DNA from 2 places in the Streptomyces sp. NPDC099050 genome. Region 2 is predicted to be linked to the other one. Evidence: riboswitches for the same ligand, from Rfam matches in the RefSeq annotation. Region 2 holds a riboswitch; the other holds the start of a gene.
The links. A riboswitch is a leader RNA that binds a small molecule or an ion and turns the genes downstream of it on or off. The one in region 2 is predicted to bind glycine.

Region 1: it holds a riboswitch for glycine, as region 2 does, so the genes downstream of both, gcvT (glycine cleavage system aminomethyltransferase GcvT) here and gcvP (aminomethyl-transferring glycine dehydrogenase) in region 2, are expected to answer to the same signal.

Annotation. Positions count from the first base shown of each region.
Region 1 is NZ_JBIWAE010000007.1:195,055-200,914, forward strand. Features, by position in the region: gene ACIQV3_RS14710 (enhanced serine sensitivity protein SseB C-terminal domain-containing protein) at 1-609, opposite strand, end outside; gene ACIQV3_RS14715 (enhanced serine sensitivity protein SseB C-terminal domain-containing protein) at 677-1,387, opposite strand; gene ACIQV3_RS14720 (AAA family ATPase) at 1,553-2,230, opposite strand; glycine riboswitch at 2,433-2,536, shown strand; gene gcvT (glycine cleavage system aminomethyltransferase GcvT) at 2,721-3,845, shown strand; gene gcvH (glycine cleavage system protein GcvH) at 3,949-4,329, shown strand; gene glyA (serine hydroxymethyltransferase) at 4,344-5,600, shown strand; gene ACIQV3_RS14740 (APC family permease) at 5,768-5,860, shown strand, end outside.
Region 2 is NZ_JBIWAE010000004.1:448,008-453,867, forward strand. Features, by position in the region: gene ACIQV3_RS10085 (hypothetical protein) at 9-629, shown strand; gene ACIQV3_RS10090 (DUF5999 family protein) at 901-1,107, shown strand; gene gcvP (aminomethyl-transferring glycine dehydrogenase) at 1,177-4,062, opposite strand; glycine riboswitch at 4,262-4,360, opposite strand; gene ACIQV3_RS10100 (PRC-barrel domain-containing protein) at 4,481-4,846, shown strand; gene ACIQV3_RS10105 (DNA polymerase IV) at 5,320-5,860, opposite strand, start outside.

The DNA.
Region 1 (5,860 bases), on a different contig from region 2:
CGACTGGCGCATCATCTCCCGGACCGATTCCAGGGCGTGCGCGGAGGCGTCGTACAGGTCGAGCCCGACGGCGAGGTACGGGGACCCCAGCGCGGGCTGCACCCAGGCGCGGCGCAGCGAGCGGACGGCGGGCGTGCGGTGCGCGTGCTGCGTGAGCAGCCCGTAGAACTGCGGCAGCTCGATGGCGGGCTCGGACAGCCGCAGCGGGCCGGCCGGCATCCGGTCCAGCCCGGTGGCGATCCGGCGCAGGTCGGCCCAGGGAAGGCCGACGCCGCCGCCCTGGGCGTGCGGATTGAGCCACAGCCCCCAGCGGTCGGGGTAGAGGGCCCGGGCGATGTCCCGGCCGGTGACCACCTCGTACCCGCGGTTCCAGCCGCTGGCGGCCAGCTCCTGCGGGGAGGTCACGCAGGGCGCGTACCCGAGGCCATCGACCTCCATGCCGCCGTACTGGGCTTCGGGGGAGCCGGGCTGCCCCTGCCAGAGGAGCATCCACAGCCGTCCCTCGGCCAGGGCGTGCAGGAGAGACTCGTAGCTCTCGTAGCGCCCGGGAGTCACCTGGCGCAGCATGTGCTCGACCTGCCCGACCGCGGCCGTGCCTGACGCACTCACCCGGTACCCCTCTTCGTCTGTTCGTCCGCCCGTCGTCCACGCGTGTCGGCCACCAGCTTAAGCGTCACTACGGCAGGTAGAAGGGGCGTACGCGCTCACGTATGTAGTCGACGACCGGGTCTTCCGCGGCGTCGAGCAGGATCAACTGCACCGGCCAGGGCGGTGGTACGCGGGTCAGGGCGCGGCCCAGCGCGTCCATCGGGGCGTTTCGCATCCCGGGCTCCCATCCCATCAGGTGGACGCCGACGTAGAGCTCCGGCGTGCCGCCCTCGACGCTGGCGAGGCAGCGGTGCGCGGAGGCGACGACTCCGGTGGCGCGGAACTCCTCCGCGGCGGCGGCCAGGAACGCGACCGGGTCCTCCTGCCAGTCCGGCTCGTAGAGCCGGACCCGGCCACCGGTGGCCGGGCCGTCGAGCGGGCCGCGGCCGGCGCGGCAGAGCTCCGCGACGGCCGGTGGGGGCAGTGGCACCCCGACGGATCCCTCGGGGTTGACCGCGATGCCGAGCTGCGGGGGCAGGCCGCGGGCGAACTCCGTGGCGGGGGCGACGGCGAAGTCCATGCCGGGCCCGGCGCAGGCGCGGAACTGCTCCTCGGAGCTGTAGACGGGCACGTACGCGGCGCCGTCGATGTCCATGGTGGGCAGGCTCAGGCTGTTCACGCCGCCGGGCAGCGGGATCCACAGGTCGCTCCGCCCGAGGACCTCCAGGATCCGCCCCCCGGCCTCCGCCTGTCCGAGCGCCGCCCCGAGCACCTGCTCCAGCTCGTTACCCGGCCACATGTACGTCTCCGCTCGCTCGCCTTGGTCTCCACCCGTGGTTCTCGAGCCGAGATTCCCGGGATCCCCGAGATTAACGGGCGCCCGCGGCACCCCCGCCGGGGGCCGCCCGCGCGGCCGGCCGTACGCAGCCCCTACGACTCCTCGCGCCGCCCCGCCCGGCTTCCGCTAGCGGAAGCCGATCGACGTCAGCCGCGACGCCGCCGGGCGGTCCAGCAGGGTCACCGAGGCGCAGCCGGCCGGCGGGCGGCCCTCCTCGGCCTCGCGCAGCAGCCGGGCCACCGCGCCGCGGTGCCGGGCGAAGGCGTACGCCGACACCCCCCGGCCCCGCGCCGCCTGCCCGGCCCGGGCCTCCTCGGGGGTGGTGTCCAGCAGCACCATGTGCAGCGCGCGGCCGCGCCGCCGGGCCGCCGAGGCCAGCAGCGCCCGGACCCAGCTCTGCGTACCGCAGTCGTGGACCACGGCCGGGGCCCCGGAGCGGAGCACCCGCCACAAGCCCCAGTAGTGCGCGATCCGGACCGCCGGCCGGTACACCGCATAGGGCAGGGCGGCCGGCATCCGGCGCTCCCACCGCTCGCGGGCGTCCTGGGAGTCGATGCCGCCGCCCTCGGCGGCCCGCTTGATCAGGGTGCTCTTGCCTCCGCCGGGCAGCCCGGAGACCACCACGACGTCGCCGTCGGCGAAGCGGAGCCGCCGCGGGCCCTCGGCCCCGCGCAGGTCCCGTACCGCGCCGGGCTCCCCGGCCGCCACCGGGTCCCGTACGAGGCCGCGCTGCGACGGCACGCCGCCGACCGCACCCTCGACGGCGCCGGTGTTCGTCGCCGCCAGTACTCCGAATCTCCGCACAGTGCTCGCCTCCCCCGCGCCGGGTCACCTGGACCCGTTCCCCCTGAGTGTAAAGAGACGGTAATCCGGGGTGTCCGGTTCCGCTCCGCTTCCGCGCCCGTTCCGCTCCGGTTCCGCTCCGCTTGCGGCCCCCCTCCCCCATTCGGCCGCACACCGTGCAATGATGTGCGCCATCTGGACACCTAACTGCATACCGGCCGCTTGAATCCGCGCGGGAGAGTCCCGGCACGCCGCAAGGCGGTGCCCGGGCGCCGAAGGAGCAAGTACCTCCCTTGAATCTCTCAGGCCCCGTACCGCGTGGATGAGGCAGATCTGAAAAGCGAGCCGCGCCACCGCCCGTGAGGGCCCCGGCGACGGTTCCACCCAAGGTGCAAGTCGATGGCCTTCCCCTGGAAGCGGGGAACTCTCGGCGAACCTCTCAGGTTCCGATGACAGATGGGGAGGAACTCCTCCTCGTCATGTCATGCCCTGGGACCCGGGAGCCACACCCATGAGCACTGCCCCCCGCCTGACCGCCCTCGATGCGCTGCACCGTTCCCTCGGTGCGACCATGACCGACTTCGCGGGCTGGGACATGCCCCTGCGGTACGGGAGCGAGCGCGACGAGCACAACGCCGTCCGCACCAGGGCCGGCCTCTTCGACCTCTCCCACATGGGCGAGATCACCCTGACCGGCCCCGAGGCCGTCAAGGTCCTGGACTACGCCCTGGTCGGCAACATCTCCACCGTCGGCGTCGGCCGCGCCCGCTACACGCACATCTGCCGGGAAGACGGCGGGATCCTGGACGACCTGATCGTCTACCGCCTGGGCGAGACCGCGGCCCCCGAGTATCTGGTCGTCGCGAACGCCTCCAACGCCCAGGTCGTCCTGGACGCGATCACCGAGCGCGCCGCCGGCTTCGACGCCGAGGTCCGCGACGACCGCGACGCGTACGCGCTGCTCGCGGTGCAGGGTCCGGAGTCCCCGGGCATCCTCGCCTCCCTCACCGACGCCGACCTGGACGGGCTGAAGTACTACGCCGGTCTGCCCGGCACGGTCGCCGGGGTGCCCGCGCTGATCGCCCGTACCGGCTACACCGGCGAGGACGGCTTCGAGCTGTTCGTCTCGCCCGAGCACGCCGTGGAGCTGTGGCAGGCGCTGACCAAGGCGGGCGAGGGCGTCGGCCTGGTCCCGGCCGGCCTGTCCTGCCGCGACACGCTGCGCCTGGAAGCGGGCATGCCGCTGTACGGGCACGAGCTGACCACCTCCCTGACCCCGTTCGACGCGGGTCTGGGCCGGGTCGTGAAGTTCGAGAAGGAGGGCGACTTCGTCGGCCGCGCCGCCCTGGAGGCCGCCGCCGAGCGCGCCGCCTCCAAGGCGCCCCGCAAGCTGGTCGGCCTGATCGCCGAGGGCCGCCGCGTACCGCGCGCGGGCTTCTCCGTGACCTTCGACGGCCAGGTCGTCGGCGAGGTCACCTCGGGCGCCCCGTCCCCGACGCTGGGCAAGCCGATCGCGATGGCGTACGTCGACGCGGCGCACGCCGCGCCCGGCACCTCCGGCGTCGGCGTGGACATTCGCGGTACGCATGAGGCGTACGAGGTCGTGGCCCTGCCGTTCTACAAGCGGCAGAAGTAGCCCCGCACCCCACCGCACCGCGTCGCACCGCAGGACGGCGCGTCGCGCCGGTCCGCAGGACCACCGTTCGTATCCACTCCCCCGCATCCAGGAGAATCAGGTCATGAGCAACCCCCAGCAGCTGCGTTTCAGCAAGGAGCACGAGTGGCTGTCGGACGCCGTCGACGGCGTCTCGACGGTCGGCATCACGGAGTTCGCGGCCAACGCGCTCGGTGACGTCGTCTACGCCGATCTCCCCGAGGTAGGCGCCACGGTGACCGCGGGCGAGACCTGCGGCGAGCTGGAGTCGACCAAGTCGGTCAGCGACCTGTACTCCCCCGTCACCGGCGAGATCGTCGAGTCCAACCAGGACGTCATCGACGACCCGGCCCTGGTGAACTCGGCTCCGTTCGAGGGCGGCTGGCTCTTCAAGGTGCGCGTCACGGAGGAGCCGGCCGACCTGCTCTCCGTCGACGAGTACGCCAAGCTCACCGCCGGCAACTGACCCAGGGAACCCTGATGTCTGTACTGAACACTCCCCTCCACGAGCTCGACCCGGACGTCGCCGCCGCCGTCGACGCCGAACTCGTGCGCCAGCAGTCCACCCTGGAAATGATCGCGTCGGAGAACTTCGCTCCGGTCGCCGTCATGGAGGCCCAGGGCTCGGTCCTGACCAACAAGTACGCCGAGGGTTACCCCGGCCGCCGCTACTACGGCGGTTGTGAGCACGTCGACGTGGTCGAGCAGATCGCGATCGACCGCATCAAGGCGCTCTTCGGCGCCGAGGCCGCGAACGTGCAGCCCCACTCGGGCGCGCAGGCCAACGCGGCCGCGATGTTCGCGCTGATCAAGCCGGGCGACACGATCATGGGCCTGAACCTGGCCCACGGCGGTCACCTGACCCACGGCATGAAGATCAACTTCTCCGGCAAGCTCTACAACGTGGTCCCGTACCACGTCGACGAGACCGGCGAGGTCGACATGGCCGAGGTCGAGCGCCTCGCCAAGGAGTCCAAGCCGCAGCTGATCGTCGCGGGCTGGTCCGCCTACCCGCGCCAGCTGGACTTCGCCGCCTTCCGCCGCATCGCGGACGAGGTCGGCGCGTACCTGATGGTCGACATGGCGCACTTCGCCGGCCTGGTCGCCGCGGGTCTGCACCCGAACCCGGTGCCGCACGCCCACGTCGTCACCACCACCACGCACAAGACCCTCGGCGGTCCGCGCGGCGGTGTCATCCTGTCGACGCAGGAGCTGGCCAAGAAGATCAACTCCGCGGTCTTCCCCGGTCAGCAGGGCGGCCCGCTGGAGCACGTGATCGCGGCCAAGGCCGTCTCCTTCCTCGTGGCGGCCTCGCCCGAGTTCAAGGAGCGCCAGGAGCGGACCCTGGAGGGCGCGAAGATCCTCGCCGCCCGCCTGGTCCAGGACGACGTCAAGGCCGTGGGTGTGGACGTCCTCACCGGCGGCACCGACGTGCACCTGGTCCTGGTCGACCTGCGCAACTCCGAGCTGGACGGCCAGCAGGCCGAGGACCGCCTCCACGAGGTCGGCATCACGGTCAACCGCAACGCCATCCCGAACGACCCGCGGCCGCCGATGGTCACCTCGGGTCTGCGGATCGGTACGCCGGCGCTGGCCACCCGCGGTTTCGACGCCGAGGCCTTCACCGAGGTCGCCGAGATCATCGCCCAGGCGCTGAAGCCCGCCTACGACGCCGATGACCTCAAGGCGCGCGTCTCGGCGCTCGCCGCGAAGTTCCCGCTGTACCCGACGCTCTAGGCGCCGGCCTGAGAGGGCCCGGCCTTGTTTTGCACAGGGCCGGGCCTCTTTCATGACCAAAGCCCCAGGTGGAGGCGACCTAGTGCCACTGAATCTTCCAATTAATGGCAAATAGGCTCCGGATAAAGGAAAGACCGCACCCCCTGGCAGGACGGACAGCACACCCCATGGACATGAGCGCAGCGAACAAGAAGGGACTCAGTCTCTTCGCCCTGATCATGATCGGGCTCGGCTCGATCTTCGGATCGGGCTGGCTCTTC
Region 2 (5,860 bases):
GACCCACCATGCCGCTGCACGTCCCTCCGGCTCCCGCGCCCGCCCTGCGCAGCGTCCTCGCGGCCCTCGGTTCCCCCACCGCCGTCCACGAGGCGCACACCCCGGCCCTGCGCGCCCTGCAGGGCCCGCTGACCGCCGAACTGCCGCTGCCCGTCCACGTCCTGGACCGGCTGCACATCTCCGGCCTGGCCGCCGGCGGCAGGCCGCCGCGGACCCGGCTGACCGGCTGGCGGTTCCTGATCCGCAGCGGGGACCGCTACGTCGCCGCGGCCGACACCCGGCTGACACCGGACGGGTGGGCCTTCTCCCACTTCTTCGAGGGCCCCTACGTCGCCGCCACCGAACGCGCGCTGCGCCAGGCCGAATCGCTGGGCAAGAACTACCAGCCCCGCCTGCTGTCCGTACCGGAGCTGTACATGCTGACGCTGTGGCTGCACGGATCGGTGGGCGCCGACGCCTCCGCCGGCCTGCCGGCCGCCGCCGACCTCCTGGTCCCGCTGGCGCCGGCCCCACCCGGCATCGCCGCCTACCGCCCGCACCCCGTGTCCGAACTGCTGCCCGTACTGACCCACAGGCTCACGCAGACGCCCCCTCCGGTACCGCCTTCCATGGCCGCACCGGCCGCCTGACCCGACCCTGGCCGGTTCTGCCCATTCGGCCTAGCCCACTCGGGCCCCCTGCGAACCATCCGAAATGACAGGGGAGTTGAGCTGAACCGCCCGCACGGGTGATGCGTCATCAATCTATGAGGACAGCTGCCGGGAAATCCCTGCGGACACCGTGCCGTGGGGGAACACTGGGGGCTCTGACCGAGCCAAGTCGTCGTTGATACGGGGGGCGGCCATGAACAACGCATCGAGCCGCAGCACACAGACCACACCGCAGCGAAAGAACGCATCCATGTGCCAGCACAAGCCAGCATGCCCGACCGCCGACTCCGCCGACAGGGAGGCCGCGCACCCCGTGGCCGTTCACCCGGAACAGGGCTGGAGCCTGCTGTGCAACGGCGTCCTGCTGTTCGAGGACACCGGTGAGCTGCTGCCGGACGGCCAGATCATCGCCCCCAACCGCCCGCTCGCGGCGGCGCAGGTGATGAAGGCGGCCTAGCCGACGACGGAAACGAAAGGGGCCGGCCCAGGAGGAAACTCCCGGACCGGCCCCTTCGTCCGTCGTCGGTCAGTTGTCGTACTCGTCCAGCGGCGGGCAGGAGCACACCAGGTTCCGGTCGCCGAAGGCACCGTCGATGCGGCGGACCGGCGGCCAGTACTTCTCCGCGGCCGACACCCCGCCCGGGAAGACGGCCTCGTCGCGGGTGTACGGGTGGTTCCACTCGCCGCCCAGCGCCGCCGCCGTGTGCGGGGAGTTGGCCAGCGGGTTGTCGTCCACCGGCCACTCGCCGCCCGCGACCCGCTCGATCTCGGCGCGGATGGCGATCATCGCGTCGCAGAAGCGGTCGATCTCGGCGAGGTCCTCGGACTCCGTCGGCTCGATCATGAGCGTGCCGGCGACCGGGAAGGACATGGTCGGCGCGTGGAACCCGTAGTCGATCAGGCGCTTGGCGATGTCGTCGATGCTCACGCCGGTCGCCTTCGACAGCGGGCGCATGTCGATGATGCACTCGTGCGCGACCAGGTTGCCCGGGCCGGTGTAGAGCACCGGGTAGTGCGGCTCCAGGCGCTTGGCGATGTAGTTGGCGCCGAGCACCGCCACCTGGGTGGCGCGCTTGAGGCCCTCGCCGCCCATCAGGCGCACGTACGACCAGGAGATCGGCAGGATGCCGGCCGAGCCCCACGGAGCGGCCGAGATCGGGCCGACGCCCGTCTCCGGACCGGCGGTCGGCTGGAGCGGGTGGTTGGGCAGGTACGGGGCCAGGTGCGCCCGGACACCGACCGGGCCGACGCCCGGGCCGCCGCCGCCGTGCGGGATGCAGAAGGTCTTGTGCAGGTTCAGGTGCGAGACGTCGCCGCCGAAGTGACCCGGCTTGGCCAGGCCCACCAGGGCGTTGAGGTTGGCGCCGTCCACGTAGACCTGGCCGCCGGCGTCGTGCACCTGGGCGCAGATGTCGGCGACGTGCTCCTCGAACACACCGTGCGTGGAGGGGTACGTGATCATCAGCACGGCGAGCTCGTCGCGGTACTGCTCGATCTTGGCGCGCAGGTCGTCCGCGTCCACCTCGCCGTCGTCGGCGGTCTTGACGACGACCACCTTCATGCCGGCCATCACGGCGCTCGCGGCGTTGGTGCCGTGCGCGGAGGACGGGATGAGACAGACGGTGCGCTGCTCGTTGCCGTTCGCCCGGTGGTAGGCGCGGACGGCCAGCAGGCCGGCGAGCTCACCCTGGGAGCCGGCGTTCGGCTGAATGGAGACCTTGTCGTAGCCGGTGACCTCGCAGAGACGTTCCTCCAGCTCAGTGATGAGCGTGAGGTACCCCTCGGCCTGCTCGACCGGGGCGAACGGGTGCAACTGGCCGAATTCGGGCCAGGTGACCGACTCCATCTCGGTGGTCGCGTTGAGCTTCATGGTGCAAGAGCCCAGCGGGATCATGCCGCGGTCCAGCGCGTAGTCCTTGTCCGAGAGCTTGCGCAGGTAGCGCAGCATCGCGGTCTCGGAGCGGTGCTGCTGGAAGACCGGGTGGGTCAGGTACGCGTCCGAGCGCAGCAGCCCCTCGGGAAGCGCGTCGGCGGCGCTCCCGTCGAGCGCCTCGATGTCAGCGGTGACACCGAAGGCGGCCCAGACGGCCTCGACGTCGGCGCGCAGGGTCGTCTCGTCACAGGCCATGGACACGAGGTCGGCATCGACCTGGAAGAGGTTGACGCCACCCTCGCGGGCGGCGGCCACCACCTCGGCGGCCCGGCCCGGAACCCGGACGGTGAGGGTGTCGAAGTACGAGCCGTGCACCAGCTCGACCCCGCCGGCCGTCAGACCGGCGGCGAGCAGGGCGGCGTACCGGTGGGTGCGGCGGGCGATCGTCCGCAGCCCGTCCGGACCGTGGTAGACGGCGTACATGCCGGCCATGACGGCGAGGAGCACCTGCGCGGTGCAGATGTTGCTGGTGGCCTTCTCGCGGCGGATGTGCTGCTCACGGGTCTGCAGCGCCAGGCGGTAGGCCTTGTTGCCGTCCGCGTCCACGGAGACGCCGACGAGGCGGCCGGGCAGCGAGCGGGCGTGCTTGGCCTGGACGGCCATGTAGCCGGCGTGCGGTCCGCCGAAGCCCATCGGGACGCCGAAGCGCTGGGTGGTGCCGACGGCGATGTCGGCGCCCAGTTCGCCCGGGGAGGTCAGCAGCGTCAGGGCGAGCAGGTCGGCGGAGACCGCGACGATGGCGCCGAGCCCGTGCGCCTGCTCGATGACCGGCTTGATCTCCCGCACGGCGCCGGAGGCACCGGGGTACTGGAGCAGCACGCCGTAGACGCCGCGCTCGACGATCTCGGCCGGAATCCCCTCGCTCAGGTCGGCGACGACTACCTCGATGCCGATCGGCTCGGCACGGGTCTGGATCACCGCGATGGTCTGCGGCAGCGCGTCGGCGTCGACGAGGAAGACGTTGCCCTTGGCCTTGCCCACGCGGCGGGCCAGGGTCATGGCCTCGGCGGCCGCCGTGCCCTCGTCGAGCAGGGAGGCGCCGGAGGTCGGCAGACCGGTCAGCTCGGCGACGACGGTCTGGAAGTTCAGCAGGGCTTCGAGGCGGCCCTGGGAGATCTCCGGCTGGTACGGCGTGTACGCCGTGTACCAGGCCGGGTTCTCCATGACGTTGCGCAGGATCACCGGCGGCGTGAAGGTGCCGTAGTAACCCAGCCCGATCATCGAGGACAGGACCTGGTTGCGGTCGGCGAGCTCACGCAGCTCGGCGAGCACCTCGGCCTCGGTCCGCGCCTCGGGCAGGTTCAGCGCGGCGGTGGTCTTGATCACATCCGGCACCGCGGCTGCGGTGAGCTCGTCCAGCGAGCCGTAGCCCACGTGGGCGAGCATCTTCGCCTGCGCCTCGGCATCCGGGCCGATGTGGCGCTGCTCGAAGGGGATGCCTCGCTCCAGCTGGGAGAGCGGAATGCGGTTGGCGGTCATGTACGGAGGCCTCCTGGTCGTACGACCTGCGAGGGGCACCACGGCGCGGGCACCCGGACGGCCTCCCCCTCTGTCATCACAACCTGAGAGCTTCACCGGGCCACGCGGGGATCGCCCACGGGGTCCGGCTTTCACCGTCGGTGAGGAGAGGGACCGGCACTGCGCGCCCGGTACCCGCAACCTGCTTTCCAGAGTGGCCTCACCACGTGCGGTACGTATGCCTGAGAGATTCCGGGGAGGATTTGCTCCTTCGGCGCCTCCGTCTCACTCACTCGGAGGACTCTCCCGCACAGGGTCAACAGCCGCCACCCAGCCTACCAGCGAGGATGTGGACGCCTCCCTTCGAGTGGCCCGCTCTCCGGAAATGCACTTTTGTAGTCATTACGGATGAGTTGCGCCCAAATGGAGGGACCGGCCCGTGCAGACCGACATCGATCCCCGCAGCCTGATCGGCCGCAAGGCGTTCGACCGCAATGGCACCAAGATCGGCACCGTCGACGAGGTCTACCTCGACGATGCCACCGGCGTACCCGAATGGGCCGCCGTACGCACCGGCCTCTTCAGCCGGGACGCCTTCGTCCCGCTGGAGCCCAGCGAGATGGTGGGCGACACCCTGCACGTGCCCTTCGAACGCTCCCTCATCAGGGACGCCCCCGACTTCGGCGTCGGCCGCCACCTCTCCCCCGAACAGGAGCTGCAGCTCTACCACCACTACGGCCTGGACCTCGCCCTCCCCTCAGACTTCCACCACGACTTCGGCCACACGCCCCCCGACACCCCCTGACCCCAAATCCAGCCCCTCCGGCGTTCGAGGAGCGGGGGTCCGGGCGCCGGGGTCCGGGAACGGCGCCGCACACACCAAGGGGGTCCGGGCGCCGAGGTCCGGAAGCTTGCCCCAGGCAACGGCGCCGCACGCACGAACGGGTGTGGGCGCAGGGGGCACCCACCAACGGGTCCGGGCGCAGGGGGCACCCACCAACGGGTGGGGGCGCAGGGGGCACCCACCAACGGGTCCGGGCACGGGGGGCACCCACCAACGGGTCCGGGCACGGGGCCCCGGGGACTTGGCCCCCGGCAACAGCGCCGCACGCGCCAAGGGGTCCGGGCGGAGCCCGGGGAACGGCGGAAGGGCGGGTAGGGGACAGCCCCGCAGGGCCCGGCCCCTCCCACCCCGCAGCGGGAGCAGCCAACGGCGGGCACCGGCGGCACCGGCCAGGCACGGCCACGCACACCGGCACAGCCGACCGGCACGACCCCTCAGGCTCGCTCCGCGGCCGTCGAGCCCCCGACCCCCAAAACCTGGTCCCCGACCAGCGGCATCGGGTCGGACGGCTCCAGCTCCGGATCATCCACCAAGAACGTGCGGACCCGCCCCGGCCGGGATCCCGGCTGCTCGAACCGTACGGTCACCCGCCCGACCCCACTGCCCTGCACCCACCCCGGCCCGTACACCGCATGCCGCACATCGCCCCCGGCCGCCCACCGCCGCTCTGCCGGCCCAGGTTCGCCACCCGCCCCCCGCTCAGCGGCCTCACCCTGTCCTGGCCCCGCGTCCCGCACCGATCCGGCGCCCTGTCCCTCCCCAGCGCTCTCGGGCAGCCCTTCCCGAGGCCCCTGACCCTGCCGAACGCCCTGATCCGCCCCGACGCCGGCATCCACACCCGGACCTTCCCCGGCCCCCTGACGCTCCCCCGGCCCAGCACCCTCACCCTCACCCACACCCGACCCGGGCCCAGGCCCCGGCCCGGCGCCCTCCCCCGGGCCCCCGTCTCGAGCAGAGGCCTCCTGCCCCTCGTCA